DNA from 3 places in the Anaerotruncus sp. 80 genome. Region 2 is predicted to be linked to each of the others. Evidence: predicted binding sites of a transcription regulator. Region 2 holds the regulator's gene; each other region holds the start of a gene.
What was found. Region 2 encodes HrcA, which represses chaperone genes, less so after heat shock. Its sites were predicted from a motif close to TGTTAGCACTCNNNNNNNNNGAGTGCTAACA; they were not measured.

Region 1: htpG (molecular chaperone HtpG) is a predicted target of HrcA. The motif match lies at 4,865-4,895, and genes of this name have one in related genera.
Region 3: clpB (ATP-dependent chaperone ClpB) is a predicted target of HrcA. The motif match lies at 5,382-5,412, and genes of this name have one in related genera.

The regions. Positions count from the first base shown of each region.
Region 1 covers NZ_QWES01000008.1:14,962-26,056, forward strand. Annotated here, with positions in the region: gene nudC (NAD(+) diphosphatase) at 1-134, opposite strand, end outside; gene D1155_RS04375 (helix-turn-helix domain-containing protein) at 191-1,321, opposite strand; gene D1155_RS04380 (heavy metal translocating P-type ATPase) at 1,887-4,379, shown strand; gene D1155_RS04385 (metalloregulator ArsR/SmtB family transcription factor) at 4,444-4,752, shown strand; gene htpG (molecular chaperone HtpG) at 4,927-6,858, shown strand; gene D1155_RS04395 (histidinol-phosphatase HisJ family protein) at 6,925-7,752, opposite strand; gene nhaC (Na+/H+ antiporter NhaC) at 7,752-9,239, opposite strand; gene D1155_RS04405 (inorganic phosphate transporter) at 9,471-10,463, shown strand; gene D1155_RS04410 (DUF47 family protein) at 10,488-11,095, shown strand, end outside.
Region 2 covers NZ_QWES01000001.1:130,730-141,824, forward strand. Annotated here, with positions in the region: gene D1155_RS00595 (DUF362 domain-containing protein) at 1-482, opposite strand, end outside; gene D1155_RS00600 (iron-containing alcohol dehydrogenase) at 629-1,792, opposite strand; gene dnaJ (molecular chaperone DnaJ) at 1,918-3,069, opposite strand; gene dnaK (molecular chaperone DnaK) at 3,282-5,165, opposite strand; gene grpE (nucleotide exchange factor GrpE) at 5,357-5,905, opposite strand; gene hrcA (heat-inducible transcriptional repressor HrcA) at 5,920-6,963, opposite strand; gene D1155_RS00625 (nitroreductase family protein) at 7,248-7,859, shown strand; gene D1155_RS00630 (FeoB-associated Cys-rich membrane protein) at 7,919-8,077, opposite strand; gene feoB (ferrous iron transport protein B) at 8,099-10,270, opposite strand; gene D1155_RS00640 (ferrous iron transport protein A) at 10,285-10,506, opposite strand; gene D1155_RS00645 (FeoA family protein) at 10,521-10,733, opposite strand; gene D1155_RS00650 (DUF2325 domain-containing protein) at 10,782-11,078, opposite strand.
Region 3 covers NZ_QWES01000017.1:858-11,952, forward strand. Annotated here, with positions in the region: gene D1155_RS09605 (hypothetical protein) at 1-1,122, opposite strand, end outside; gene nth (endonuclease III) at 1,208-1,831, opposite strand; gene D1155_RS09615 (GntR family transcriptional regulator) at 1,969-2,631, shown strand; gene clpB (ATP-dependent chaperone ClpB) at 2,698-5,289, opposite strand; gene D1155_RS09625 (site-2 protease family protein) at 5,482-6,198, opposite strand; gene D1155_RS09630 (LysM domain-containing protein) at 6,300-6,659, shown strand; gene D1155_RS09635 (hypothetical protein) at 6,864-7,076, shown strand; gene D1155_RS09640 (hypothetical protein) at 7,162-7,425, opposite strand; gene D1155_RS09645 (cobalamin biosynthesis protein CobQ) at 7,442-8,200, opposite strand; gene D1155_RS09650 (MurT ligase domain-containing protein) at 8,201-9,553, opposite strand; gene cls (cardiolipin synthase) at 9,567-11,030, opposite strand.

The sequences.
Region 1 (11,095 bases), on a different contig from region 2:
ACTGTCAGCCTGCCGTTGCTACCTTTCCTTACTAAAATTCTATCCTCGTCAAAGACAAAGACCCAATCTTCCGCCTCTGCCTCTTTCTTTTCAAACTCGTTGTACAACTTCCGTTCTCCTAATTCCTGAATCATTTGTCACACCTCTGACTAAAATAGTATTTACTTTCAACTCTATTTTATCACGAAATTCAAGGAAAGAAAGGAAAAGTTTTATAACAGATCTCATAGCCATCGCCTCTATCTCCAATGAGAAAAAGCTGCTGCCGTACACCCTCTTTTATCTGCGGTCCTAAAGCCTTGAGCGATTCAGTATATTTAAATTCCGAAACAACTTCATATACTCGATAATCATACAAGGAGAGATATGTAATTTCTTTTTGAATCGCTTCCACCTCAGAATGAGAAAACAGTATATCATCAGAAAGATTTTCTATAGACAAAATTTTAATACTTTCCACATGCGCCGATTTATTACCTGCCTCATTCCCTTTGATCATATCACAAAATTCATCTATAATCAGTTCCTGTGGTTTTTCTACCACCTCTGTGTTCAGCGTAACAGATCTGTCCCCAAAATCAAACTCTTTCTTTCCTCTATAAATATAGTTTTCTTCTTCTGCATAATTCCTCACCAGATTTTCTAGATAAGTAAACCAAATCTGTTCATAGCTATAATAACACGCACTTTTTTCGTCATAATATCCGTTCTGATAAAAAATCCCAATCCCCTTTATTTCTATGTAATATTCCTGATAAAGCTGCCTCGCATCAAGCCGCTCTATGCCTTCAATATTCTGCAGCAACGTCTTAATTCTCTTCTGTGCTATTTCCTCAGTCCCGCTTTCCGTAGCAAGCGTATACACCGTGCCATCGGAAAGCACTCCCTGTATCTCACGAATTACAAAATCTCCTTCAGCAAAATTTACTGGCTGTTTACTCTGCCAGTAAAAAATTACTGAAAAAAGAATTATAATCATCAGAACACCTACAGTCATCCAAGCTGCGACTGTTCTCTTTCTCTGTTTTTTTAAATAACTTCTAATCCCTTTAAGCATCCTCTCTCCGACTTCTGGTTCGCAAAAACATCTTTGCGTGCTCAGTTCCCCTGCAAAGAGCTCATTTACCGAAATCGAAAGAGCATCACATAAAGAATGCAATATTGATACATCGGGAAAACTCTTTGCTCTCTCCCACTTAGAAACTGCCCGATCTGTTACCCCTAAAAGTTCTGCCAGCTGCAGCTGGGTCAAATGCTTTTCCTTCCTCCGCTGCGCAATAAATGCGCCGATTTTCTCATAATCTAAAGTCCTGGTGTCCATCCTCTTCCTCCTTTTTTATATTTTACCACAGACATATCTAAAGCCGCAACCAACTGATAGTTGAGTAACATGGCAAGGGCATGAAGAAAAAATTATCCACCTGAAAATTGTCTTACCCGTGCAATGATTTTAACTTAAAACAGGTATTTCTTGAAAAAGTGTATAAAGTGGATGTGCGATTCTTAACCGAAAATTATAAAATGCTGAAAAAATGTATAAAACCATCTGAAAAAACATACTTACCGGTTATTCTTACAGATATTATCCCTGCTGCCTTGTTGATACTTTGCATTTTGCGTAAGTTTATTTGAAGCTTTACTCAGTATCTTGCATAAAACGCAAAAGTAAAGATTTCTGCCAAAAATCTTTTATACATCATTTAATAAAAATCGCAATTTAGGTTAAAGTTTTCCTTTTTCCAGTTTTTCTTTGACGTTTTACACTGCTTCTATGGTGTACTTATTTAAAATTTGCCTTTTCCTCTTGACAACAGCCACGATATATGATTAAATAAACACATGAACATTCATTCATGTTAATTGAATGATAAAGAGGAGGTTTTATAATGAAAGCAATTCACAAAAGAAATTCTTTACAGCCATTACTTCACCATCACGATGAACACTGTGGCTGCGGTCATGCGCATCACGACCATCACGAAGCCGGTGTACACTGTGATGGCGGTCATAGCCATGAGCATCACCATGAACACCAAGAAGAAATCTGCGATTGCGGTTGCGGCCACGATCACCATGAGCATGAGCACTGCTGTGAGGAAGATGACAGCGGCGGTGATGGAGATGAGGAACACTCGCACCATCATCATGAACACTGCGACTGCCATTGCGAGCACGACCACCACGAACACGATGAGCACCACGAGCATGAGCATCACCACGTTGACGCTGCTGTTCTTGCTAAGGCAGACAAAAAAATCTATCTACTGGAAAATCTTGGCTGCGCCCACTGTGCTTCCAAGATGGAAGACAAAATCAATCAGCTGCCGACTGTAAAAGACGCAACCATTACCTACGCGACAAAACAGCTTCGCATTGCTGCTGATGACTGTGATGCACTGCTGCCAGAAATCCGCAGAATCTGCAGTTCTATTGAATCTCAGGTAAAAGTCGTAGATCCTGCTACAATGCAGGCAAAACAGCCATCCAGCGTTGCAGATACAAAAGAAGCCCGCAGCAATTCCAAAAAGAAAAAAATTTCAGAAGACAAACTGGAACTCGGCACGATTCTGGCAGGCGCCCTCCTCTTTGCAGGCGGTGTCATTACCCACCATATGGGGCTGGATCCCCGCATTATGATTGCACTGTCCGTCATATCCTACCTGATTCTGGGAGGAAAAATCATCTTAGAAGCCCTGAGAAACATTACAAAAGGACAGATCTTTGATGAAAACTTCCTGATGAGCATTGCTACCATCGGTGCCTTTATCATCGCTGAATACTTAGAAGCGGTAGGCGTTATGCTCTTTTACCGCATCGGCGAATACTTTGAACATAAAGCTGTCGAGAAAAGCCGCGTACAGATCATGGATGCTATCGATATGCGTCCCGAAGTGGTTAATTTAGTAAAAGGAACATCCGTAGCAATAATCCCCGCAGAACAAGCTGCAGTCGGAGACATCCTGCTTATCCGTCCTGGAGACAGAATCCCTCTGGACGGCATCATCATAGATGGAGAAAGCCGTATTGATACCTCTCCAATCACAGGAGAACCTGTTCCTGTTAGCGCAAAACCAGGCACCGCTGTAACCAGCGGCTGCCTCAATACTTCCGGTCAACTGCAAATCAGAGTAGAAAAACCCCTTTCCGAATCTATGGTTTCCAAAATTTTAGATTCTGTCGAAAACGCTGCTGCAAGTAAACCGAAATTAGACCGCTTTATTACCAGATTCTCCAGAGTCTATACGCCTTGCGTCGTTATCGCTGCACTTCTTCTTGCTGTGGTACCTTCTCTGGCAACAGGAAATTGGAACTACTGGGTTTATACTGCCCTTACCTTCCTTGTTATGAGCTGCCCTTGTGCGCTAGTACTCAGTGTACCCCTTGCCTTTTTCTCCGGCATCGGTGCAGGCTCAAAGAAAGGCATCCTGTTTAAAGGAGGACTTTCCATAGAAGCCCTGGGTAAGCTGAAGGCCGTTGTCATGGACAAAACTGGCACGATTACAGAAGGAAATTTCCTCCTGCAGAAAATCATCTCCGCCGGAACTTATGGCGAGGACGAACTGCTTGCAATCTGTGCAAGTTGTGAGCAGCACTCTACTCATCCGATCGCAACCAGCATCGTCAGCGCTGCCACTGGTAAAGGACTCACCCTTTCGGTTCCAGAAAAGCGGAATGAAATCGCAGGATACGGTATCGTCGCCCAAATGAAAGAAGGGCTTGTCCTCTGCGGCAATCAAAAACTAATGGAAAAATATCAAATTGCTATGCCGACACTTTCTGAGGCTGCAAGCGGCGCCGAAGTCTTTGTCGCCATCGACGGAAAATTTGCAGGGCGCCTCATCATCGCAGATACTATAAAAGCTGATGCAAAAGACGCCATCAGCCGTCTTAAGGCAATGGGACTTCACACTGTCATGCTGACGGGCGATGGAAAAAACAGCGCTGAAGCTGTTGCAGCTCAAGTAGGCATCGATCAGGTATATGCAAAACTGCTTCCGCAGGATAAATTGACCATGCTGACAAAAGTGAGAGAAGAAAAAGGCAGCGTTATGTTTGTCGGAGACGGCATCAACGATGCACCTGTTCTCGCCGGAGCTGATGTAGGTGCTGCTATGGGAAGCGGCGCCGATGCAGCAATTGAAGCTGCCGATGCAGTATTTATGCAAACAGAGGTAAACTCTATTCCAAGCGCTATTTCTATTGCACGAGCAACAAACGCAATCGCAAAGCAAAACATCATCTTTGCCCTTGTAATCAAAGCAGCCGTCATGGTTCTAGGTGTTATCGGCTTTGCCAACATGTGGCTTGCTGTATTTGCCGACACAGGCGTGGCTATGCTGTGCGTACTGAACTCAATCAGAGCACTATACAAAAAATAATGTTATCGGGAGGAAACGCTTCAGGCTGCTTTCCTCCCATCCATAAAAATACGGAGGAAGAAACATGGACTTTGAAAAAACAGATCACCCTATCGAGGAAGAAACCCTTTACAGCTTAGCAGAGCTATTTAAGGTCTTTGGCGATCCTACCAGAGTCCGGATTTTGTATATCTTATCCTCTCAGGAACTCTGCGTACAGGAAATTGCAGATACGTTGTCAATGACCCAGAGCGCAATTTCTCATCAGCTGCGCGTTCTCAAGCAGACTGCCCTGGTAAAATTCCGCCGAGAAGGAAAAACCATCTACTATTCACTGGCTGACGATCATGTCGCTACCATCATGGCACAGGGGCTTGAACATGTTTTGGAATAATTTATTGATTCTCAGTAAAGAGCTGCAAAACGGCCACTAGATTTTCATTTTTGACTTCTTTTCGAATCCCTCTTGACTTTTTTGCCAGAAGTGGTACATTATATTATATGAGTTTTAGCACTCATTATTATCGAGTGCTAACAACACAAAGTAGAAGACTATGGAGGAGAGACAATGGCTAAGAAACAATTCAAAGCAGAGTCCAAGAAACTCTTGGATTTAATGATTAACTCAATCTATACCCATAAAGAGATTTTTTTAAGAGAACTTATCAGCAATGCCAGTGACGCACTGGATAAGCTGTATTACCAAAGTCTGCAGTCCGGCGACACCGGCATCAAGCGTTCCGATTTTCACATTGACATCACAGCAGACAAGGAAAACCGCACCCTTTCCATCAGCGATAACGGCATCGGTATGAGCGCCGCTGAAATGGAAGCAAACCTTGGTACCATCGCAAAGAGCGGCAGCCTTGCCTTTAAGGAAGAACATGCTGAAGAAAAGAAATCTGAAGATACAAACCCGATTGACATCATCGGACAATTCGGCGTTGGCTTTTATTCCGCATTTATGGTGGCTGACGAAGTTACTGTCACATCTAAAGCCTACGGCAGCGAGGAAGCTAATGTCTGGAAATCCCAGGGTGCAGATGGTTACACCATCAAACCAGCGGAAAAAACAAGCCCAGGTACCGAAATCGTACTTCATATCAAAGAGGATACCGAAGGCGAAAACTATACCACATTCCTGGAAGAGTATACCATTCGCAATTTAATCAAAAAATACTCCGACTACATTCGCTACCCGATTCAGATGATGGTCGAAAAGCGCCGTCCAAAGGAAGATGCTGAAACCAAAGAAGGCGAAATGCCGGAAATGGAAAGCTACATGGAGCTGGATACGCTAAACACCATGGAACCAATCTGGAAGCGCGCCAAAAGCCAAGTTAAAGCCGAAGATTACAACGAATATTACAAGAGTAAATTCGGCGATTACCAGGATCCTTGTCGTGTCATCAGAACCAGTGTAGAAGGCGTTTCCAGCTACACTGCCCTTCTGTTTATTCCGGGACACACACCATACGACTACTATACTAAGGACTACGAAAAAGGTCTGCAGCTTTACTCCAGCAGCGTGATGATTATGGATAAATGCAAAGAACTGCTGCCAGATTATTTCAACTTTGTAAAGGGGCTCGTAGATTCTCAGGATTTAACACTGAATATTTCCCGGGAAACATTGCAGCACGACAGACAGCTTCGCAACATTGCAAAGAACCTGGAAAAGAAAATCAAAAAAGAACTGGCAGACTTTATGAAGAACGACCGCGAAGGCTACGAGCAGTTCTTCAATCACTTCGGCAGACAGTTAAAATACGGCATTTACGACGACTTTGGAATGCACAAAGATGTACTTTCCGACTTAGTCCTTTTCTACTCGTCCATGGAAAAGAAAATGATTTCCCTAGACGAATATCTTGCCAAAATGGGAGAAGCGCAGAACGCAATCTACTATGCATCAGGTGAATCTGTAGAAAAAATCGACATGCTGCCGCAGACTGAATTTATCAAGGATAAAGGCTATGAAATCCTTTACCTGACCGATGAAATCGATGAATTTGTTCTGCAGATGATGGGAACTTACAAGGAAAAACCGTTTAAGTCCGTTTCCGCAGAAGACCTTTCTTTTGAGGAATCAGAAGCCCAGCAGGAAGAAATGAAAAAAGCAGAAGAAGAAAGCAAAGACCTTCTCGCATTCCTGACAGAAACCCTGGCAGGCAAGGTCACCGAAGTAAAGCTGTCCCCTCGCCTGAAAAACTCCGCAGTATGCCTGACTACTAAAGGCGGACTTTCACTGGAAATGGAAAAGGTGCTCAACGCTATGCCGACAGACCAGAATGTAAAGGCAGAGCGCATTTTAGAAATCAATCCAAACCATCCGGTAATGGAAACGCTGAAAGAAACCTATGCAAAAGGAGACGACGGCAAAGATCTCGTCGCAACTTATGCAAACCTGCTCTACAGCCAGGCAGTCCTGATCTCCGGTCTCACTGTAGAAGACCCGATGAAACTAGGTGAAGACATCTGTAAACTAATAACAAAATAACCGATTTTCCTTTTAACTGCAAAAGAACCCGCATATGACCTACATATCCGGGTTCTTTATTACTTTTTAAATTTTATAGAACGAAGGTTTATGCTGGCGGAACACCGCATAGTAATCAATGCCGCAAGCCTTCACCATCTCTGCGACCTCACAAAAGCCCTCGCCTAAGCGGGAAGATACATGAGAGTCAGAACCAAAGGTGATAATTTCACCACCCAGTTCTGCATACCGCTTTATAATATCACGGTGTGGATTGGTCATGTTCTTTGCAACAAACTTAGAAGTGTTGCACTCAATGCCCCGCCCTGTTTCGATGAGTTCTTTCAAAATCGCATCTAGAATATCTGCATATTTAGCATAAGTGAACTGTTCCAGTGCACCGGGACCGTAGCGCAGTACAAAATCCATGTGGCCTGCTACATCAAATACCTGAAAACGTTTGATATTTTCCAGCTCCTCCTCAAAATATTGAGAGACTGCAAGCTGGATATCTACGCCTTCATAATGCCTCTTATCCTCAGCGTCCATCTTGTGAAACGTATGGGTTGAACCGATGATGAAATCAAACGGAAAGGAATTTGCAAGTTCTGTCAATCTTTCACAAAGATGAGGCTGCATGCCAAGCTCAATACCTGTAAGTACTTCAATTCTGTCCCCATAACGCTCCTTTACACTGGCTAAATCTGCAACATATGCAGAAATTGCCGCATCATCGCCTCTGTCGTCGATGAGAAACGTAAAATAGTCCGGGGGAAATCTCGGTGCATCAAAGTCCTGATGGTCAGTAATGCAGATAGACTCCATGCCCAGTTCAATGGCGCGCTCTACCTGCTCTGCCACCGGTGTTGTAGAATCACTGGACCATCTTGTATGTACATGCATATCCGCAATCATTATGCTTCAGCTCCTTCACTTTCTTTCAGTTCAGCATCTGCTTCCAGAGGTTTCATGCAAATACCGGTCATAGCGTATACCAGTGCGATTACCCATACTGCATAGCTCATGAAGCAATACGGAAGATATGCGCTGATTGGAACGCCCAGCACTGACGGATAGTAAACGCCGGAGCCAGACCACGGGATAAACCCTGCCATACCAGTACCGAAATCTTCCATAGTTCTGGAAAGGTTCAGTGTAGAAAGACCCATTTCCTTATACTTTTCGTTATACATCTCACCAGTCAGAATCAGTGCTAGCGAAGAGCTTCCGCCGATCGCAACCAAAATAATTACAGAAACCGCAGTTGCCAGAATTAGCGTGAATCTGGTCTTTACAGATTGCAACAGTTTACCAAGCAGTACTTCGATTGCGCCAATCTGTTCCATAATACCTGCAAAATAGAAGCAAATATAGATTAGAATGAAAGATTTCAGCATGGAGGAAAGTCCGCCTCGATTCAGAAGCGTCATAGCGTCTTCCCCTGCCTCTGCAGCTATAAATCCAGGTCTTGCGCCTTCCACCATTTCCAGATTAAATCCGCTGTAAAGGGCAGTTACACCGTCTGCCAGTTCAAATCCCTGATAGAACATACCGATGAGCAGCGCTACAACCGCAGAAATCATCATCACTACCGTAGACGGCTTTTTAGTAACCGCGCCGTATACTACGATTACCAGAGGCAGCAGCACCAGAATATTCCACTTAAATACGGAATCCAGCGTAGAAAGAAGCTGCAGCGTGTTTTCCGGAAGTCCTGTACCTGTGGTGGAAGCACTGATACCCATCACCAGATATACTGCCACACCGATGACCGCAGCCGGAATAACCGTTTTAGACATGTGCTTAATATGATCGAAAATATCGTTCTTCGTGGACAGCGCTGCTAAAATGGTAGTATCAGACAGCGGAGAAAGCTTGTCCCCGAAGATGGCGCCAGTGTAGCACGCACCTGCTACCGCTGCAATGTTTACGTTCGGCATTGCTGTTGCGATTCCCATCATAGTAATACCTGCTGTTGCAGCAGATCCCCATGAAGTACCTGTACAGGTGGAGAAGATCGCACACAATGCAAATGCGGAAACTAAAATCCACTTTTCACTGACAAGCTGTACGCCGTAATAAATAAACATTGGAATGGTTCCGGAGTACATCCAGGAGCCCAGCAGAAACCCTACTGCAATGAGAACCGACATTGCCGGTGCAGCAGATTTAATTTTCTCTGCGGTATATTTTTCCATCTCTTCCCAGCTATAGCCGCAGCGCCAGCCGATGAATACCACCCAGCACAGGGAAATGCCAATCAGCGCTGGCGCAGACAGGTCTGCAAGGGAACCGAAGAAAAAGATTACAAGCAGCACGATGACTGCTGAGAGCGCTTCCACAATGTTCGGTTTTCTCTTTACGCGAACCGGACGCTCTTTGGTCTTAGCCTTATCTTTCATAAATAAGTTCCTCCTTTAAAATTTATATAGTATTATTGCACTGTGTAAATTATAGCAATATTTCTACAAATATGGATTTGATAAAACACAAAGATTTCGGTACTTTTTTGTGGAATTTATAAATTGTAACTTTCTACAAAAAAACTTCCGAAAATTCTAGGATTCTCTAAACTTTTCTCTTCCTTCTTGCATATATAATGAAGTTGACAATACTGAAACGGAGCGTATTTTATGTTTTATTTTATGATTGCCATTGGACTTATTTTCGCCTATATCAACGGTATGCACGATGGCGGCACCATCGTTGCCACCACCATTTCCTCTCGGCTTATTCCGCCTGCGAAAGCCGTTTTTATCGCCGGGCTTGCAAACCTTTTAGGGGCTCTAGCACTGGGTACAGCAGTGGCCTACACCGTATCAGAAAACATCATTGATATCACGTCAGTTCTTGCCGGAAGTTCTGACCAGTGCTACACCTTTGTGGCTGCTTCCTTTGCAGGAAGCATGGTCTGGAATATCCTGACCTGGATCATCAAACTTCCCTCAAGCGCCTCTCACTCTATGATTGGCTCCATGATTGGCAGCGGTATTGCCGCTTATGGCGCAGGATACATACTTTGGAACTCTATCTTTGTAAAAGTCATTCTCGCTATGCTCATATCCCCTCTGCTGGGATTTATCTTCGGCTATTTGTTCCTGAAATTGCAGAACACCCTTTTAAAAAACGCTACCATCGTATGGCAGCCCAGGATTCGTATTCTGCATAAACTGAGCAGTTTTTTCCTAGCGTTCAGCTATGGCAGCAATGATGCCCAAAAGGTCATGGGACTTATCGCCATCGGCCTTGCCGGATATTTTTCCGCAGGAATTGAGATCCCATTCTGGCTCATCGTAAGCTGCAGCGCCGCTCTTGCCATCGGTACTATCACCGGCGGATATAATATGATTAAAACTGTGGGCATGGAAATTTGTAAAATCGATATTCACAATTCCTTTGCCTCCCAGATTGCTACCATCAGCGTAATGACCCTTGCTAACCTGACCGGACTTCCCATCAGCGCCACCCAGGTCATCACCTCCTCGGTCATGGGAGTCGGCAGCGGCAATACGCCTAAATCCGTCAACTGGACTGTTACAAAAAAAATTCTCCTCGCGTGGCTGATTACCATTCCCGCCTCGGCAGCAACCGGCGGCCTGGTCTTCCTGCTGCTTCACCTGATTTAACTGGTAGAAAGGAACTCGAATATCATGAAAAGAAAACCAAATTTTTTCAAGAAAAACGAAAGACCCGATTTTCACTCCATGTTGCTCAAACAGTGTGAATATACATCCAAAAGTATTTCCCTGCTCTTAAACTTTATGAATCAGCCAGACGACCAACTGGCAGATTCTATCGAGCAATGCGAAAAAAAAGCCGATAAGGTCAGAAGAAGCCTCATCGACTATGTAGAAAACTCTTTCATCACACCCCTTGATCGTCACGATCTATTTGCCGTGTCCCGCTCTATCGACGACATGACAGATAAAGTCAAGGATTTAAAGGATTTTCTGGTATTTTTCAGCTATACCCCCTTTGAAAAGCACGTAGAAATGGCACGCTGCATTGCAAGTTCCATTCTCGCCATCACATCAGCCATGGAAAGCTGGAACGATAACTGTGATGTTTTCTGGGAAAATCTAGTCAAGGCAAAGAAGAACGAAAACCAAGTTAAGAGACTTTACTGGGAAATCATCGCAGAACTTGACAAACAGACGCTTCCCTTAAAGGAAATCATTATTATGCGTGAATTTTCTAAAGACCTTAACTGCCTCGCCAACAAGATTGGTCGTGCCGCAGACAGTATCAGTGATTTGAA
Region 2 (11,095 bases):
GAGAATACCATGGAAGCATGTGCCTTCAGAATCGGCAGGTTGATTAGATGATCCGCTTCCAGCAGGAATCTAGGCAGCTTTACGGAATCGATATTAGAGCGGAATCCGCGAACTGCGACCTTTACCAAATCCTTGTCGCGTTTGATATCCATCAGTTCAACGCCTTCCTCTTCAGCAACAGCCTGAATGCCGCTGACCTTAAAGCATTCCATCGTATCACATCCAATTGCAGCAGCTTCCGCTACGATAATTCTCTTCGGTTCTGCCTTTTTTACCTCGCGAATAACCGCCCTTACTACCTCCGGATTGGTACATACAGAAGTTTCTGGTGGTTCCGCATGTCCTGCGTTTGGTTTTAGAACCACAGTAGTCCCTTTGCGAATGACATTGGTAACACCGCCCATCAGGTCAAATACCTTTGTTACATTTGCCTGAATATCATCGCCTTTTGCAAGAGCAACCAGTGATTTCGCTTTACTCATTTTTCTCCTCCTTAAAAATTCCGACATAATTTATAATTACATTTCTAACTAGAGCAAAAACTGTGCCAAAGAAAAAATGTGATTTTTGCAAGGAATTGTTATGAAAATAACAAATCTTGTTGCGTGTACTCGCAAACCTGTTGCGCTTATGCAACACATACCAGGCATTTTCTATAAATTTTTTCTATATCTGCGGCAGAAAGCCCTGCCAGGCCCCATCCGATAAACGGTCTTCCATTCAGCGTCTGTTCAGCCAACTTAGCAAAATCTCTTTCCTCTATTTCCAGTCTTTGAGAAAGGCCAATCTCCGCAATAAAACGCTCTAAGGCAGCAATTCCATTTTGGATAATCTCTTGTTCGCAGGTTCCCTCAACGCCAAAGATTTCCCGGAAAAATTCACAAAAGCGTTGTGGCGCGCGATGACTGACAGATTCGCACCAAGCCGGAATTAGTATGGCCAGAGCAGCGCCATGCGCCACGCCGAAGGTCTCTGTGATCTGGTGACTCATTTCATGGCAGGCAAAATCACCGCCCGGGCCAAGCATGTCATTATGCGCTGCTGTCGCCGCCAGCATGAGTTCTGCGCGCAGCCCTTCGTCTTCCGGATTTTTGAGCACTTTAGGCAAAGTTTCCACCACTTCTTTTATGAGCGCAAGTGTCATACGATCCAAGAGACTACTCTTTCTGTTTAAGTCAAAATACCGCTCAAAGGCGTGCGCAAAGATGTCGAAACCTCCGCTGGCAGTCTGAAAACAGCTGATGCTAAGGGTCAGCGCCGGATTAAGTAACGCGAACTTAGGCTTTGACTGGGCAAATGCCCGGGCAATTTTCTTTCCCGATATACTGTCACTGATTACCGACATTTCATTGGATTCACTGGCTGTAGCCGGCATCGTCACCACTGCACCCACAGGCAAGAATCGACTCGGCTCAGCCTGTGGATCCGAATACAATTCCACGATGTCTCCCTCAAAATAAGCGCCTGCGGAAATGGCTTTCGCTGAATCCATGACGCTGCCGCCGCCAATGGCCAAAATGCCGTCAATCTGTTTCCTGCGAACCAGCTCTATCGCGCTGCGAATATAGTCTGTGCTCGCATTAGGCTTCACTCCGCCTAATCGAAATACAGTGCAGCCCGCTTCTTCCAGCCATGAGACCAGTTTTTCACCCAGCCCCATCTGAAAAATCCGCTCGCTTCCATACACCATCAGTACCCGGCTGGCATATTGGCCCATGAGAGCGCCAGCCCGCTCTTCACATCCCTTTCCGAAATAGATTTCCGTCGGTATACTAAAATGAAAATCAAACATATCTGTACCTCCATTTGTTTCTGATCAATAAAAAAGCAAGAAATATGCCAGCTTAACTTTCTTATCTACAAAAAAACGTGCATATGCTTTTAGCATATACACGCTTATTTTTCTCTCGAAAATTGCTATTTAAACAGTTCCTTCATCTTCTCCGCAAAGCTGGATTTTTTCTGATAGCACTTATGGTCTACTGCTTTTCCCATATCCTCAATGACCTTTTTCTGCTTTGCGTTCAGCTTGGTTGGAACTTCCAGCACTGCTTTCACATAGAGGTCACCCATGCGGCCGCTGCGTACATTCTTCATCCCTTTGCCTTTTAACCGGAATACTGTGTTGGGCTGTGTTCCGGCAGGCACTTTGTAGGAAACCTTGCCGTCCAGAGTTGGCACGGTGATTTCATCGCCTAGCGCCGCCTGATTAAATGTGATTGGAATATCTAAGTATAAATTGTCACGTTCACGTCTGAAAACCTTGTGCGGTTTTACAGTAATTACAACGTAGAGGTCTCCGTTTGGTCCGCCGTTTTCTCCCGGTTCACCCTGCCCTCTGATTGGAATTACGCTGTCGTTGTCCACGCCGGCAGGAATATCCACGTTGATTTTAATGGTCTTGCGAACTCTACCGCTACCGCTGCAGTCAGGACACGGTGTCTCAATCACAGTACCTTTACCGCCGCACTCAGGACACGGACCTGTGCTCTGAAACTGCCCAAACGGCGTTCTCTGCACGGTATGAACCTGACCTGTTCCGCCGCAGTTTGCACAAGTTTTCTTCTCGGTTCCGGGCGCATTTCCTTCGCCGTTGCAGGTGCTGCACTTTACATATTTATTAATACTAATCTCTTTCTTTGTTCCGAAAGCAGCTTCTTCAAATTCAATCGTAATCGCCTTTTGCAGATCCCGACCTTTTTTCGGTCCGTTCCTTCTGGCACTGCCGCCGCCAAAGCCGCCTCCGCCACCGAACATATTGCCGAAAATATCAAAGATATCATCAAAGCCACCACTTCCGCCGAAGCCGCCAAAGCCACCTCCGCCAAAACCGGCATTTGGATCCACACCGGCATGACCGAAGCGATCATATTTACTCTTCTTATCAGCATCCGATAATACACCATACGCCTCATTGACTTCTTTGAATTTTTCTTCGGCCTCCTTATCACCCGGATTTCTGTCAGGATGATACTTCATCGCCATCTTTCGGAAGGCCTTCTTTATTTCATCGTCACTGGCACCCTTTTGTAGCCCCAGGACCTCATAATAATCTCGTTTTTCTGCCATTACTTTCACCTTCCATTACTTAATTTACAATAACGCAGAAATTTGCCCGCGACGGAGTCCCTCCGCCGTGAGCAAATTCATAAATTTCATTTAGCAGCTAGTTGTTTTCACGTCGAAAAATTTTCGTAGTGCACAGGTTTGCCAACCATCGATTTGCTCATGCAAATCGGGCTAGGGCTTCAACAACGCCACAAGCGATTTTAGCAAGCATTTTATTTGTCGTCGTCCACAACCTCGTAATCTGCATCCACAACATTATCCCCTGCAGGACCTGCTGCGCTATCTGCGCCTGCATTCGGATTAAATCCGCCAGCCATATTCGGATCAAAACCTGCTCCGCCTGCCGCCTGCTGTGCCTGCGCAGCCTGCTCGTAAAGCTTGGTGGAAATTGCATGGAACTTTTCAGTTAAAGCTTCAGTCTTTGCCTTAATATCATCCGGATTGTTTGCTTCTAATGCTTTCTTCAGGTCTTCCTTTGCGTCTTCTACAGATTTCTTTTCATCATCAGAAATCTTGCCTTCTAATTCACCCAGCGCCTTTTCTGTTTCGTATACCAGATTTTCAGCCTTGTTTCTTTCTTCGATTTCAGCTTTTCTCTTCTTGTCCTCTTCTGCGTACTGTTCTGCTTCTTTTACCTTCTGGTTGATTTCATCTTCAGACAGATTGGTGGAAGAAGTGATAGTAATGTTCTGCATTTTGCCGGTACCCAAGTCTTTTGCGCTAACATTTACGATACCGTTTGCGTCGATGTCGAAGGTAACCTCAATCTGCGGAATACCGCGAGGAGCCGGTGCAATGCCGGTCAGCTGGAAACGACCCAGTGTAATGTTGCCGGAAGCCATTTCGCGTTCACCCTGCATTACGTGAATATCTACAGCAGTCTGATTGTCAGCAGCTGTGGAAAAAATCTGACTCTTCTTAGTTGGAATCGTTGTATTTCTTTCAATCAGCTTAGTAGCTACGCCGCCTAGTGTTTCAATGGACAGAGACAGCGGTGTAACATCCAGAAGCAGTACATCGTTAACTTCGCCGGTTAATACGCCAGCCTGAATAGCAGCACCGATAGATACACATTCGTCAGGATTGATACCCTTAAACGGATCTTTTCCGGTTACATTCTTAACAGCTTCCTGTACTGCCGGAATTCTGGTGGAACCGCCGACTAAGATAACCTTTGCCAGGTCAGCATTGGTAACACCTGCGTCTGCCATAGCTTTCTTCATTGGCTCGATTGATTTCTTTACTAAATCAGCAGTCAGCTGGTCAAATTTCGCTCTGGTCAGATCCATATTCATGTGCAGCGGACCGTCTGCGGTTACTGTAATAAACGGCAGATTGATGTTAGTGGTCTGTGCACTGGATAATTCTTTCTTCGCTTTTTCAGCTGCCTCTTTCAGTCTCTGCAGTGCCATCTTGTCTGCACGAAGATCTACACCGTTTTCCTTCGCAAAGCTGTCAGCCAGGAAGTTCATCACTGCATTGTCAAAGTCGTCACCGCCCAGGTGGGTATCACCGTTGGTTGCCAGTACTTCAAATACGCCGTCGCCCAGTTCCAGAATAGATACGTCGAAAGTACCACCGCCCAGGTCATATACCAGAATCTTGTGAGACCCTTCTTCCTTGTCAAGACCATATGCCAAAGATGCAGCAGTCGGCTCGTTGATGATTCTCTTTACTTCCAGACCTGCAATTTTACCTGCATCCTTAGTTGCCTGCTTCTGGGCATCGGAGAAGTAAGCAGGAACAGTGATAACTGCCTCTGTTACTTTTTCACCTAAATAAGCCTCTGCATCCGCCTTCAGCTTGGAAAGGATCATTGCAGAAATATCCTGCGGCGTATATTTCTTGCCGTCGATTTCTACAGTGTAGTCTTCACCCATGTGTCTCTTGATGGACGCAATGGTTCTGTCCGGGTTGGTTACTGCCTGTCTCTTTGCAGTTTCACCTACCAGTCTTTCACCATTCTTTGCAAAACCCACTACAGATGGTGTAGTTCTGTTACCCTCTGCATTTGCGATTACGACAGGATCGCCACCTTCCAGCACGGATACGCAACTGTTTGTTGTTCCTAAATCTATACCGATTACTTTAGCCATTTAAAATTCCTCCTTTTGGATTATAATAAATTTTCTTTTTTTACATTAGTTTCGTTAAAGCCGTTCCTTTTAATTAACGCCGTAAAATTGTTTCACAGCTAGGCGCCGAAGATGTTGAGCCTCGGAGCGTACTCCTGGTACGTGAGAAGCGAAACATCAAGAGCAACAACGCTGTGGGACAATTTGACAAGTTAATTATTGACTTTAACCATCGAAGGTCTAATAACCTTCTTATTAAGCAAATATCCCTTTTGAAGCACTTCTGTCACTTTGCCGCTTTCATACTCTGCATTGTCTTCAGTCATGACAGCATTGTGGAAGTTCGGATCGAAATCCTCGCCCTGTGCCTTGATCTCTTCCAGACCGGCTTTTTCTAATACGTCAGTCAGCTGTTTGAAAATCATTTTCATGCCTTCTGCAAAGCTTTCGTCTGCGGATTCGTGCTGCAGCGCTCTTTCAAAATTATCCATGACGGTCAAAAGTTCTACAATAATTTTCTCATTGGCATAGGCATAAATATCGCCTTTCTCTTTTTCTGCCCGTCTCTTATAGTTCTGAAAGTCTGCCATCAATCTAAGATATTTGGTATTCAGCGCCTCGTCTTCCTCAGATGTCTCTTCTTTGGTTTCAGTCTGCTCTTCGCAGGATTCCTCAGCATTATCATCTTCCGGAATTTCTTTTTCTTCCATTTCTACTGCTTCTTCTTGGTTCAGTTCTTCTTTTAATTCTTCCTGGTTCACCTTAGTCTCCTCACTCACTCTTCGTCTTCACCGCCTTCTAGTTGAAATGTGCTGCTGAGATTGTCAGTCAGATACTCGATGATAGAAGTAATTTCTCCATACTTCATACGAGTCGGTCCGATAACGCCAATCTTGCCGACCATCTTGCCATCTACATGATAGGTTGCCGTAATCATGGAACAATCATTCATCAAATCATCAGCATTTTCATCTCCAATGGTAACGATGATACCATCTTCTCTCTCCATTAACTTCTTCGCAAAGTCTTCTTTCTTATCCAGAAGCGAAAGAAAGCTCTTTGCCCTTTCCAGATCGTTATATTCCGGAATGTCGAATATATTAGTAAGTCCATCCATATAGAGATTCACATTGAGCATATCTTCCAATGTCTTCATAAAGTTTGGCATGATATTCTCAGCCAGCTTGCTCATCGCCTCTATGTCAGACTCAAAACTTGCGATAATGTGTTCTTTCAGAACATCTGTAATCTTCTTGCCGTTAAAATTATAGGTCATATTCTTTGCCAGAATCTGCAGTCCTTCTTCGGTATATGGTACCCGCATTCTTAGGGCTGTATTAGAAATCTTTCCACTCTCTGACACGATCATCAAAACCACTGTAGTCTCATCCACCGGCAATAGGTTGATGAACTTCAGGGTATCCTCATTTTTGGTCGGCGTCATCGCAAAAGAAGTCAGATTGGTAATCTCTGAAAGGATTCTGGCAGCGTGCTTGATAGTCTCATCAAATTCGCTGACATCTGCCCTGAGTTTTTCTGCAATGAGATTTTTCTCAATCGGGCTCAGCTCACGTTTCTCCATCAGCTTATTCACATATAATCTGTACGCCTTATCAGAAGGAACTCTACCAGCCGAAGTATGCGGATGGGTCAGATATCCCATCTCCTCCAGGTCACTCATTTCATTTCTGATTGTGGCTGGACTGATACCTAGATCAAATCTCTTCGAGAGGGTTCTGGAACCCACAGGCTCTGCTGATCTGACATAGTCACTGATAATGGCCTGTAAAATCTTCAATTTTCTATCTGTTAATTCCATAACGCTTCTCCTTATTAGCACTCACTTCTTTCGAGTGCTAATCACTATATATAATATAGTCCTATTCTACCCTAATGTCAACAGGATTTTCACATTTTTTTATGATGTTTTTGTGTATTTTTGGTGAATGCATGCACTGTTCCACTGTACAGAGAAACAGCGTTTCATGTTTATAAACCACAATATATATGAATATTTTTTGTTCAAGTATAACAATTATACCTTGCATTGTCAAAAAAACTGTGCTATTCTTTTCTTAGTTATTTTACAAGAGGTATTTTTTCATGAAAGAGAAATCGAAAAAACTTTTGGAAGAATCCCGCAAGCGCCGTACATACAGAGAATTCCTGCCAGATCCCATTGACATGGAAGTGATCAAAAACTGTGTTTTAACTGCGGGAACTGCCCCTAACGGTGCAGACAAGCAGCCTTGGCATTTTAGTATCGTAACCGATCCGGCTATGAAAGCAAAAATTCGAGAAGAAGCCGAAAAAGTCGAAAAGAAATTTTACGAAAGCAAAATTACTGCCGAATGGCAAGCTGACCTTGACAAGCTGGACGTCAACTGGGAAAAGCCTTTCCTTACACAAGCACCTTGTCTCATCGTTATCTTCAAGGAATGGTACAAAACATTGGAAGACGGTACCAAAGATCAGAATTATTATGTCAACGAATCCATCGGTATTTCCATCGGTTTTCTGATCAATGCGCTGCGAAACGCCGGTCTTGCCAGTCTGACCTATACACCGGCACCGCCAACCTTCCTTCGCACCCTTCTCGGGCGTCCGGAAGGGGAAACTCCGGTTATGGTTCTTGTCGTGGGTAAACCTGATCCTAACTACAAACTTCCTATACTAAAGAAAAAGAGTTTTGAAGAAATCGCAGAGATTATCTAGTACAATATCAAAGGGACGGTACGTCATTTGGCGCACCGTCCTTTTCTTTCATGTTCTCTTCAATTTCCCTTTTCAACATTGCAGTGACTGCAGCCACCGCCGCAGCCATCGCAGCCTGCACAGCCGCCGCCATTTTTCTTGCTCTTGATAATCGACCAAAGCGCAAGCCCTGCCAGTATTACTACAATGAGTAATACGCCAATCGTTGCTGCATTCATGCTATCACCCCTCCATATTTTTTATGCCGCTTTATTATTCTTATACGCAACTTTTTTAATACTTTCAGTGCTCTGAGAAGCCGGACGAACCAACATATAAATGATGAACGCTGCCGCTACAATTGCTGCGACTGTTCCGATTCCGAATCCGCCGCCGGCGAAAGCTGTCCAGAACTGATATACACACATAGATACCAGATAAGCAAGGATTGTCTGATAACCGATTGCAAACCAGAACCACTTGGTGTTGTTCATTTCTCTCTTAATTGCACCCATTGCCGCAAAGCATGGAGCGCAGAGCAGATTGAATACTAAGAATGCGTAAGCTGCTGCTGCGGTAAAGTCTGCGGACAATGCACTCCAGTATTCTGCACCATCTTCAGCAACTTCTGCAAATCCATAAAGTACGCCGAATGTACCAACTACGTTTTCCTTCGCTACAAGACCGGTAATAGCCGCAACGGTCGCTTTCCAGCTTCCGAATCCCAGTGGAACGAAAATCCATGCAAGAAGTGTCCCCAGATTTGCAAGCAGTGTCGTATCCTGTTCCAATACGTCGGAAATCATATGGAATCCGCCCTGTACACTGAAGTTGGACAGGAACCAGATTACGATTGTGGATAATAAGATAATTGTACCAGCTCTTTTAATAAAAGACCAGCCTCTTTCCCACATTCTTCTAAGAAGTGTACCGATGGTCGGCATATGATATGCCGGAAGTTCCATCACAAACGGTGCAGGTTCTCCCGCAAACATCTTTGTCTTCTTCAGGATGATTCCTGAAATTACGATAGCGGCAACACCTACAAAGTACGCACTTGTTGCCACCCATGCATCTCCATCAAAGAGCGCGCCTGCAATGAGCGCTACAATCGGCATCTTTGCGCCGCACGGAATAAAGGTTGTCGTCATAACAGTCATTTTTCTGTCCCGGTCGCTTTCGATGGTTCTTGAAGCCATAACGCCCGGCACACCACAGCCAACACCGACCAGCATCGGAATAAAAGATTTTCCAGAAAGTCCGAACCTGCGGAAAATTCGATCCATAATGAAGGCAATTCTTGCCATGTAGCCGCAGCTTTCCAGGAATGCCAGCAGAATGAACAGCACTAACATTTGCGGTACAAATCCGAGCACTGCGCCTACACCGGCAACGACGCCATCTACAATTAAGCCGACCAGCCAGTCTGCACAGCCGATTCCTTCTAAGAATCCGGAAACTGCAGGTGGTACAATATCTCCAAAGAGTACATCGTTGGTCCAATCCGTTGCCATAGCACCGACTGTAGACATGGCGATATAGTATACCAGCCACATAACCACGATAAAAATTGGAAGTGCTAGAATTCGATTGGTAACAATCCTGTCAATTTTATCAGAAATAGTCAGATTTTCGCGTCTTTCTTTTTTTACGACTGCACTGCTGACGATTTTACTGATATAGGCGTATCTCTGATTGGTGATGATGCTTTCCGCTTCATCGTCCAGTTCCGTTTCGCAGTCTTTGATATGTTCTTCCAAATGTTCTAATAAATCGGCATCTATTTTCAGCGTATCTAAAACATCTTCATCTCTCTCAAAGATTTTAATTGCATACCAGCGCAGGAAATTTTGATCGACCATCAGTGAGATGGATTCTTCAATATGCGCAATGGCATGTTCCACGCTTCCAGTAAATACGTGAGGCATATCTACTGTCTTATGTTTCTCTGCGATTTTCAGCGCTTTTTCTGCTGCCTCGATGCAGCCTTCCCCTTTCAAGGCGCTGATTGGAAGAACCTGGCAGCCCAGTTCTTTGCTAAGCTTGTCAAGGTCAACCTTATCTCCGTTCTTTCTGACAAGATCCATCATGTTGACGCACACCAGCACAGGAATCCCCAGCTCGATGAGCTGTGTGGTTAAGTACAGATTTCTTTCGATGTTGGTGCCATCGATAATATTTAAAATTGCGTCCGGTTTTTCAGTGACAAGATATCTTCTGGATACAACTTCTTCTAAGGTGTATGGGGACAGGGAATAAATGCCCGGCAAGTCCTGAATAATAACATCGTTATGTCCTTTCAGTTTTCCGTCTTTCTTTTCTACGGTTACGCCAGGCCAGTTGCCCACATACTGGGCGCTTCCTGTCAAGGCGTTAAATAAAGTCGTCTTACCGCTGTTTGGGTTTCCGGCAAGGGCTATTTTGTACTGCATTCTTTCTTCCTCCCTTATTTAACATCTATCATTTCAGCATCCGCTTTTCTGATACTGAGTTCATATCCTCTGACAGTCAATTCAATAGGGTCACCCAGCGGAGCAACTTTTCTGATATAAACAGTCGTTCCTTTTGTCAACCCCATGTCCATAATTCTTCTTTTTACTGCGCCTGCTCCGTTAATTTTCTCCACTGAAACAGTTTCTCCTACGTTTACTTCCTTTAAAGTACGCATCATTACCTCCCAATTTAAAACATAATTTTTCCGGCCATATCTTTGCCCAAAGCAATTCTGCTATCTTTTACCTGCAGAATCATATTTCCACCGACTTCGCTGACAACGGTTACCGTCTCATCTACCACAAACCCGAGTTCTGCCATATGCTGACGGACTTCAGGCTTACCGCCGATTTTCTTTATTGTTACGGTTTCACCCGGTTTTGCCATGGATAAAGGCATCATAATTCCTCCTTACATGTGTTCTTGCTGCAATAGTTAGCACTACCTAACTCACGGATTCAAAGACGCAGGTATCTGCTGCTTCAGCACTTCTGCCAAAGCGTAGCCGCTGCTGCTGTGACAATGTGCAATCGGAAAGCCGCCTCGCTTTGCCTCTTGAGACGCCGCATGTACCATTTTATGCGATACTGTAGTAGTAAAACAAATCAATAAATCCGGTGAGCCGATTTTTTTCTTCATGGCGCCCTTTTCCTTGGTGTAAACTTTGGCAGTACACCCGTATTCCTCACATATTTTCTGATACCTGCGCTCCATTCGCTCGTGTCCTCCAATAATTACCACACTCATCGACCTATCCTCCTCTC
Region 3 (11,095 bases), on a different contig from region 2:
ATAACAGTCTGCGCCTTTTACTTCATTCCATGACAACGTAACGGATCCATTCTCATCATCGTGAAGCACTCCGGAAAAACCAGTTGGCGGCTGCAGCTGTATATCTACATAAACAGCTTTGGAGTAAGCTGAATTCCCGCTACTGTTTCCAGCATAAACCGCCTTTACACGGTACCGGCAGATACCTTCGATATTGCTTACCCTTGCAGTATAGGTCAGATTTGTAGTAGTCTTTACCAGTTTTTCTCTGTCCGTTCCAATTTTACGATAGACTTTATAGCAATCTGCTTTAGCTACCTGTCCCCAAGACAGTGTAATCTTACTTTCCGCCTGATTGTTTTCTATGGTAACTACAGGTGTCGCCAGCTTCAGCGTGTTTGATACGATATTGCTGTATTGGCTGCCACTGGTTTTGACCGCTTTAATTTTGTAGTAAGCTTTTTGTCCCATGTCCACAGAACGATCAAGAAAAACCCTGTCCTCTGTCTTTCCAATGCGCTTATAAGTTCCGGTTTTATTGTAGCTTCGGTACACATCGTAGCGGGTTGTATTAGTGGTCTTCAGCCATGTCAACCGAATTCCGCCAGCTTCCATATCTCGCATTGAAGATACCGTTGGGGCTGCATAAGTTTTGTACTTAACTGGTTTTTTCACCATAGTCAGATAGCTATACTGTCCATACATCGAGAAAAAATCATCGATAGTGCCACTGTAATACTGCACCGTATTGGCTCTGTCATAATTATTGTCAGCCCAATAAATATAATCTTCCGTCACCTTTAAAAGCACCACGGAATGACCAGACCAACTGTCAAACTGTCTGGTATTGCAAAAACGAATATGCGTGCCCGCTTTAACACCAAGACATTTTTTTAGGAAATTCTTCTGGGTATTCTTTAGTCCTGTAAAATAGTTAACATCGTTTTGCGCTGCCAAAAGTCCGTTGATAGTCTCAGCAAACCCCCAGCATTCTCCACTCTTTGGAAAAGTGCTCAGGTGCTTGTACTTACTCATGGCATAGTCAATGGTGGAAGAGGCGGTCTCGTTTGCAGTACAATCCTGTCCTGCATACCCTGTACCTGAGTCAGCTACAGCTTCTTGCGGCTGCAATATAAATGACACACTCAGCATCATGGTACATGTCAAAAGTAAAGCCAAGGCTCTTTTTTTCATAGCTTGTCCTTTCTGTCCTGCTTTCGCAAACGCTTTATAAATGCTTCTCACAAAGTTCCTTTATGCTGCAGTTTTCGCAAGCAGGCTTTCTGGCGTCGCAGCAGTTTCTGCCGTGGAAAATCAGTGAATGGTGAGTTCTCGACCATCTATCTTCAGGGATTACTTCCATCAGCGCCATCTCTGTTTTCAACACGTCTTTTTCGCTGACAAAACCGATTCTGTTTGCCACTCTAAATACGTGAGTATCCACCGCAATACGCTGATGTCCAAATCCTACAGAAAGCACTACGTTAGCAGTTTTCCTGCCTACACCCGGCAGTTCCACCAATTTGTCGTAGTCCTCCGGCACCTTGCCGTCGTATTGATCTGCCAGCATTTTCGCCATCTTTACGATATTCTTTGACTTCGTCTTGTACATGCCGATTCGCCTGATATACTCGCTAACCTCCTCCGGGTCGGCATTTCCCAGTGCAAAAGCGTCCGGATAAGCTGCGAATAAATCCGGAGTCACCTGATTGACGCTTTTGTCTGTGGTTTGTGCGGACAAAGCCACCGCTACAATAAGCTGAAATACATTTTGATGATGCAGTGCGCACTCTGCGTCCGGATAAGTATCCTCCAAAATGTCTAAAATTTCTTTAATGTGTTCCTGTTTCATACCTAGCATTATACAAGAAAAAACAATCTTTGACAAGTCCGAGCAGACAGACCACCGCAAGCCACGCATCTATTTTGCTTGACAAATGCCCATTCCCCTCATATAATTGTATACGGTTAAAATCCAGGAGGAAAGAAATGTCTATTATTCAATACTTAGAAGACGGCAAAACAGGCAATCAGCCCCTATCCACCAATCTTTACACAGAGCTTCAGGAAGACGTTTTAACTGGCAAACTAAAGCCCGGTGAAAAATTAACAGAACAGAAAATCTGCAATGAGTATAAAGTCAGCAGGACACCTGTCAGAGAAGCATTGAGACAGCTTGAAATGGACGGTCTCATTGAAAATATTCCCAACAGAGGCGCCTTTGTCCTTGGGCTTTCCACACAAGATTTAGAAGATATGTTTACCCTTCGCAAAGATTATGAAATTCAAGCTGTGAGATGGGCTATTGAACGCATTACAGAAGAAGAAATGCAAGAACTTGAGGAGACCTTTGAATTCATGGAATTTTATACCATGAAAAACGATATTAACAAAATGATTAATATCAATACAGCATTCCATCAGATTATTTACATGGCAACGCATAACAGAATGCTGAAGCAAATACTGTCTTCCTATCAGACTTATTTGAAGCACTGCAGCCCATCCAACTACTACGCCCCTTCCTACCTGAACGATGTCCTTTTGGAACACCGCACTATCTTCGAAGCATTTAAAGCCGGCGACATCGAAGGCGGCGCACTGGCGATGAAAGAACATATGGAAAATGGCAAAAAACGAAAATTCAAATAAATAATCAAAAACTATTACAGCCTCCAGCAAAGCTTATTGCGGGAGGCTGTTCTTGTATTCTCTATTTTATTTTACCTCAAAAATCAGTTGTTCTCCGTCAGAATTGATGACCACTGTATCCCCGTCTGTAATTTCACCCTGAATCAGCTTGGAAGCAAGGGCTGTTTCGATATTTTTCTGCAGATATCTTTTTACAGGTCTTGCACCATAGGCCGGATCGTAGGAATTTTTTGCAATGAACCTCTTACCCTCTTCCGTCAGGGAAAGAATAATTTCACGCTCAGAAAGGCGTCTCTCAAGTCCCTTTAAGGAAAGCTCGATAATACTTACAATCTGGTCTTCTGTCAGCGGACTGAAGACCACGATATCGTCGATTCTGTTGAGGAATTCCGGACGGAAGTAATTCTTCAGCTGGTTTTCTACATCTTCCTTGGTTTTCTCATCAATCGAGCCGTCAGGCTGGATGTTTTCAATCAGCTGACTGCTGCCGATGTTGGAGGTCATGATGATAATGGTATTTTTGAAATCTACTGTTCTTCCCTGATTATCGGTCAGTCTTCCATCATCCAGAAGCTGCAGCAGAATGTTGAATACATCCGGGTGCGCTTTTTCAATTTCATCGAAGAGAACCACGCTGTATGGCTTGCGGCGAACAGCTTCAGTCAGCTGACCGCCTTCATCGTAGCCCACATATCCCGGAGGCGCACCGACCAGTCTGGACACTGCGTGCTTTTCCATGTACTCGGACATGTCGATACGAATCATATTCTTCTCCGAATCAAAGAGAGACTCTGACAAAGCCTTGGCAAGCTCAGTTTTACCAACACCAGTAGGTCCAAGGAAAATAAAGGATCCGATTGGTCTGTTTTCGTCCTTTAAGCCTGCCCGTGCGCGAAGAATGGATTCTGATACAGAAACAACTCCTTCTTCCTGACCGATGACTCTGCGGTGCAAAATTTCCGGCAATTTGAGCAGCTTTTCCTTCTCCGACTCTACCAGCTTGGCGACAGGAATGCCAGTCCATGCAGAAACTACTTCTGCAATTTCTTCCTCGCCGACCTCTTCTTTCAGCAGGCGATTTTCCTCAGCCGTTTCAGCAGTCTGCTTATCAGTTTCAAGCTTTTTCAAAAGCTCCGGCAGCGTACCGTATTTCAGCTGCGCTAGTTTTTCAAGGTCGTAGTTTCTTTCCGCCTCTTCCATCTGGTGCTTTACTTCTTCTATCTGCTCCTTGGTACTCTTCACCTGGGTAATCGCTTTTTTCTCATTTTCCCACTGGGCACGCATCGTGGCATTTTCCTCGCGAAGCTGGGAAAGCTCTTTTTCAAGTGCGGAAAGCCTTGCCACCGATCCGCGGTCTGTCTCCTTGGAAAGAGCTTGCTTTTCGATTTCCAGCTGCATGATTTTTCTGGAAATCTCATCAAGTTCCGTTGGCAAGCTGTCGATTTCCGTTCTGATTTTGGAAGCTGCCTCATCCATCAAGTCAATGGCTTTATCTGGAAGAAAACGATCGGAAATATACCGGTCAGAAAGAGTTGCGCAGGCAATGAGAGCGCTGTCTGTAATGCGCACGCCGTGATGAATCTCAAAGCGTTCCTTAAGACCACGGAGAATGGAAATGGTATCCTCCACTGTCGGCTGATCCACAAGAACCTTCTGAAAACGTCGCTCAAGTGCTGCGTCCTTTTCGATATACTTGCGATATTCATCAAGAGTCGTAGCGCCAATGCAGTGAAGTTCTCCTCTGGCAAGCTTTGGTTTCAGCAGGTTTCCTGCATCCATGGAGCCCTCTGTTCTTCCTGCACCTACAATATTGTGAATCTCATCAATGAACAGAATAATTCTACCATCGGACTTTTCGATTTCGTTGAGAACGGCTTTCAGACGTTCCTCAAACTCTCCTCTGAATTTGGCGCCGGCAATGAGGGCTCCCATATCAAGCGCAAAAATCGTCTTGTCTTTCAGTCCCTCCGGCACATCGCCGTTTAAAATTCTCTGTGCCAGCCCTTCTACTACGGCAGTCTTGCCTACCCCCGGCTCACCAATCAAGACCGGATTATTTTTAGTTCTTCTGGAAAGGATCTGAATTGCGTGTCTGATTTCGCTGTCACGCCCAATAACCGGGTCCAGTTTTCCCTCTCTTGCCATCTCCACGAGATCACGACCATACTTATTCAACACGTCATAGTTATCTTCAGGATTCTGGCTGGTAATACGCTGGTTTCCTCTCACTTTAGAAAGAGCCTCCAAAAATTTCTCCTTGGTAATCTGATACCTAGAAAACAGCTTAGCAGATGGTGTGCCTCGCTCAGCAAGGAGCGCCAGGTACAAGTGCTCAACACTGACATATTCATCTTTAAACTGCTCTGCTTCCTTCTCTGCAGAAATCAGAACCTGATTCAGCCTTCTAGAAGCGTAGATATTATCAGCATTTCCGGAAACTTTCGGCAGTTTCTCGATGGCTTCCTGAAGCTCAGCAATCATATAGGAAGGATTGACCTCCATGTACTGCAAAAGCTTCGGAATCAGACCGTCCTTCTGCATTAGCAGCGCTAAATGCAAATGCTCACCCTCCAGTACCTGATGGCCCTCTGAAATTGCAATATTTTGGCAGTCCATAATGGCGGACTGTGCATTCTGTGTAAATTTTTCGATGTTCATATGCTTCACCCCCGCTTCAAACATCACTATATTTGTACTATTTTTAATCTCTGTCTCTATTTTATACCCACTTTTTCAAAAAGTAAAGAACTTTTTAGCACTCATCATCAACGAGTGCTAATAATCTTCAAACCAAAGAATGCCCGCATAGCCATCTAGCATACACGGGCAGCTCATAACTTCGCAAAATCTTTAAAAAATAATCAAATCCATCAGAAGCTGATATACAAAGTTGACGCAAGGCACCAGCACAACATCAGTTACGTTAAAGATAATCAGCGCCAGCAGAATAAGAAATCCTTTGTCGTAAACCTGATAATACCAGTTGTATTTCCGCAGGTCGAAAATCTCGGTCAAAATGCCGAACCCATCCAGCGGCGGCACCGGCAGCAGATTAAATACCATCAGCACCACATTGACCGATATGATGTAAAACAAAACGTCTAAAAGAACATCTCCGAAAGTGCCCATGAGCCAAGGTGGATTCATGATAAATAAGCCTTTCAGTACAAACGAAAAGACGATAGCAATGAAGAGATTCATCACGACTCCCGCAAAGGACACCAACATTTCGTCCCGCCTTCTGTGTTTATAATAGCGCGGATCAATTTCTACAGGAACACCCCATCCAAATCCCGCGATTAGCAGCGCAAAAAAACCAAAAGGATCAATATGTGCCGCGGGGTTTATGGTTAATCTTCCCTGCAGCTTCGGAGTTGGATCCCCTAGCTTATAAGATACAATCCCGTGTGCAAATTCGTGAAAAGATAAACCTATAATAATGCCAGGCAAAATCAAAAGTTTATCCATAATCCATTCTCCGGCATCTACGTATGGATTAGAAATAATTCTAAGTACAATCAGTGCAAAGAGCAGCACCAGCGCCGGTGAGCGTAAAAATCGTTTCAAATCTTTTTTCCTTTCCCAATATATTTTTAAATATTTTATCACATTTATGGGCAATTGAAAATACTATAATATAAACGGTCAAAAAAGAAAGGTGGTTTTTTATGAGTAATACACTTGTATGTATCGATGTCTATACTGTCTCAGCAGGTGATACCCTGTACACAATTGCAGAGAAATATGATCTGCCAGTCAGTCTTTTGATGAAGGTTAATCACATTACCAATCCATACAATCTGCAAATCGGAACCAGACTCTGTATTCCGGGAGATCCTTCCCAACTTCCAAAGCCGGAAGAACCGTCAAAGCCAAAAGTGATTACCCACGTGGTAGAAGCTGGAGACACTCTGTACTTAATTGCAAAAATGCATGGCGCAAAGCTGGATGATATTATGCAAGCCAATCCATCCATCGACCCATACAATCTGATGATTGGAACCGAGCTTTGCGTTCCTCTGCCGTAAATCTTTCACTGTAGAAGTAGTACGCCTCTGTTGCATTAATGCCTTGTTAACGTGCATAAAATCGATATTTTTTTCAAATATATGCACACTGGCCACACTGCGCCCAACAAATATAGTTCGCAGAGAAGTATGCGTTGCGCACGTTGCCTTTTCTTCTCATTCATGGTAGAATAAAATCAGCTAACAAACTGGGAGGATACAATTATGGAAGGCACATGCAGACTGAAAAGGTTTTTACAGAAAGAACATACCCCTGCCGAGAAAGCTATGCTGGTTTCTGCTGCTGCGCTGATTGGCGCTGCTGCAGGCATCATTCTCTTTTCCGCAAGCGGTGGCATTAACATCGAAATCTCCATCGGCTCTCACAACGGCTGCCATAACACCGGCAACGGCTGTGACAATACCAGCACCAGATAATCGACAAATCAAAAACGCTTCGGCAAGCCATCTTGGGTACCTGCCAAAGCGTTTTTTCGTTTCACACTTTTTTTTGCAAATAAAATTAAAGTTTTTTTAGTTCTTCTTCCAGTTCTATCAGCACTTCTTGTCTCGCATCAATCGCCGCAGTGAGATCTAGTGCAGCCTGCTCTGCGCCAGCCCCTGCTTTAATTAGGTCATAATAAATTCTGCCCAGCTGTGCAAAATCCACTTCTAGTTCTTTCTTTTCTCCATTAATCTTTGTTTTAATCTTCGTTACTTCAATTGCATCGTTTGCCTTATCACCGATAGCAGCAGCGGCATCGGTCAGCTTATCTAAAAAAGCCATATCGATTCTCCTTTCACTATCTGCAGTTTGTTAATCTGCTTTCTTTTCCTTCAATATATCTCTTCTTTGCAGCAAAGGATTCCTGCTCCAAAGATACATCCAGTTCCTCGTCGTTTAACGCAAGCCCTGCTTTTTCGGCTGCCACAGTAATAATTTCCTCTGTAAGCCACGGATTGGTTACAAGCATAGGTCCCAGGGTGTTGGTGAAAATTGCATTTTCTAGCAGAAAACCTTCCTGTCTATCCTTTCCAGTGTTTCCATAGCCATAAATCAGCTGACCGAAGGCAGGCTGCACATCGCAGATAAAATCCGCCATCTGAATCTGGTTTCCCAGCACTTCCACTTCCTTGCTTCCATATTTACAGCTAAAGTACACATCGTCACCATATACCGCATCATTTTCCTTCGCAACTGCATCCAGAATCCCCAGTCCCTCAAAACTGCTGCCGTCGGCTCTCTGCACTTCTTTGCACCACAGCGCCATAGACGTTCCGGTTGCCAAAAGCACCTTGCCGCTTTCGATATAAGCCTTAAAAGCGTCAGCCTGCGGCCTCAGATATTCCAGTACTACTGGAAAAGACACGATTTCTCCCGGCGGGCAAAAGATGATATCATAATCCATCGGATTAAAATTCTCGGTATCAAAATCAATACGATCTATCGAAGTTTCCAGACCTTTCAGCTTTGCAATCTGCTGCAGCGCCAGAATATTTCCCCTCTCTCCGTGAAGATACAACGTATCCGGGAAAAGCCACGCAATTTTTAAGTCTTTCATTTAATTTCCCTCCTTATCGATGTACTTCTTCATGTGTTCAAAAGTATGCAGCCACGTAATCAGGTAAATATTCTTCGTTTCTGTCTCCTCAATTTCCTTAAAGATGGTCTCTACCGCTTCAGTTTCTGCAATAGAAATCTTTGACCGATCTACTCCCTCGTAAATCAATCTGTTGGCAGTATCAAAGCAAACCGCTTCGGAAAAGCAGAAGTATTTCTCAACGTCAGATTTTACCAGACCTGACAAATCACAGTCAAAGGCGTAGAAAGAGTTGGTATAGTGTGGAATCAGGTCAATAAGAGGACACAACCCAAGGCACACCATCTTCGTTTCCTTGTCTGCAGCCATGACGTTGATACAGGTCTGCAAAGTTTCCGGATTTTCCTGCTTAATCCGCATGTATTTAATGGTTTTATCTTTATATTTCAAAATCTCAAAGCGACCGCCCACATTTTTGAAGGAGCCAAAGGCTTTTGCCGCATCAGCAGGTTCTATGCTGCCAAGTTCCTTGGCTACTGCAAGCGCACCGGCATAATTGTAGCACATATAAGGTGTATCGTATGGCATATCAAAGGTTACATCACCAAGCTTAAACTTTCTCGCCGCAAAATCCACATCGGTAATGGTGTAGTCTGCTCTTTCGTCTGAAGATAGACCGCAGTGGCTGCAGTGGAATTTGCCAACGCCATCGTTGTTATAATAATCGAAGATGATTTTGTGCCTGCAACGAGGACAAGCCATAGTCGGAAAGCTCTCATCCTTGGTGAAAGACTCGTTATGACGATCAACACCGTAAGTTACAATGTTTTCAGATTTGTCTCCAAAAGAGCGGGTTCTCGGCTCCTCGTTATTTAAAAAGAAGCGAATGCCGTCAGGCAGCCCGTCAAAAATTTTTCGGTAGATAAAGTCCGGATCGCCGTTTCTCTGCACCTGATCCTTCTGCAGATTGGTAATCATAATATTCTGTGCCGGAAGCTGCTTATGAATCAGCGGCAGATAACGTTCGTCAGTCTCAAAGATGATATAGTCCGCCTTAATACGGCCAGTCAAGCTGGATGCCTTAGAAAGCGCAGTCGCAACACCGTAAATCAGGTTTGCACCCTCCAGATTAGCAACCACTTTCTTTCCATTTGAGCGGAAAATATGAGTAATCAGATTGTTGGTCGTCGATTTGCCGTTGGTACCGGTGATAAACAGAACCTTGGAATAATCAATTCCTTTAAAGTGAGCCACCATCTTAGGATCAATCTTCATGGCTTTTTCACCGGAGAAGTTGGAGCCGCGGCTCTTGTCCACAATGTTGATGATGATGTTAATGAGCTTTGCAAACCAAAGCGCAAGATAAAATTTCATTGGTATCCTCCCGTCATAATATATCTGACAGCAATCTGGAAATAGCTTCTTTGAATTTCACTGCTGTCTTTCTGTTGTTATAATCCTTTCGTGTCAATTCATGACCATGTTCCATATCAATCATAAACTGCCTGTCCATCTTTTCGCCAAATGTTTTATCATAAACAAAGGCGTTGGATTCAAAGTTAAGCCGAAAGCTTCGCCTGTCGAAGTTAGCAGAGCCAACCGTTGAAATCTCTCCATCCACTACCAGAGTCTTAGCATGAAGAAAGCCGTTATCATAAATAAACACCCTGGCCCCGGAGCGAAGAAGTTCGCCGCAGTAAGCGTAAGTCGCCCAGTAGACAAACATATGGTCAGGCATACACGGTATCATAATTCGTACGTCTACGCCGGACTGCGCTGCCATTTTGAGGGATTCCAGCATGCTGGGATCCGGAATAAAGTACGGCGTTTGCAGATAAACTGACTTCTGTGCGTAGGTAATCATCTTCATCATAGAACGCTTAATTTCTTCTCTGACAGAGTCCGGTCCGCTGGAAACAATCTGTACAGGGCTTGTCCCCGCATCCTTTGGCGCACCCAGATAGGCTTCGTCAAGTTCCATCTGCTCTTTGGACGCAAAACGCCAGTCCATGATAAAGCGAGCGTTGAGATCCTGCACAGCGCCGCCCTGCAGCCTGATGTGCGTATCTCTCCAGTAGCCGAACTTTCGCTTCTGCCCCAGATACTCTTTTGCAATATTAAAGCCGCCGGTATAACCGATTTCACTGTCGATGACAACAATTTTTCGGTGATTGCGGTAATTCATCTCAAAATAAAGATATTTCAACTTCGGTTTGAAGAAATAGGCAGTCTTCCCACCAGCCTCCAGAAATTCTGAAAGCCTCCAGTCGTTGATAAATCGGCTTCCCAATGCATCCATCAGAAGCCTGACCTCTACCCCTTCTTTTGCTTTCTTTGTCAGCGCTTCCAATAATCGCTTTCCTACCTTATCATCCTTGATGATGTAATACATGACGTTGATCGTTTTGGTTGCGCAGTTGATATCGTGAAGCAGGTTCTCGAACATCTCCTTGCCGTCTACCAAAAGCTCCACCTGATTGTTTTGGGTCAGAAAAGCGTTGCCGTAAACCTGATTCAGTTTTATCATATGCTTCCATCTTGCCGCTTCTTCCTTTGAAAAAACAAAATCGCCGCTGTCCATATCGGCAATCTGACCTTGCATCTCCTCGCCCATCGTCAGCATTTCTCGCTCAGACAGTCTGGAAATCTTGTGTCTGGAAATATTCTGCGACAGCATCATATAAAGAAATATCCCGAAAATCGGCAGAACGAACAGGACTAAAATCCACGCCAGTGACGCCGCCGGATTTTTTCGCTCCAAAAAAATAATGGTAAGCGCAATAATCAAGTTGATACTGTAAATAAAAGCACTCCAGTTGCTGTCTGTAAACAAACTGATAAAATATGTCATCTCTAAATCCCCTAATACTATAATTTGTCCATTTTTATATTTTATCACAACACTGAAAGATTTTC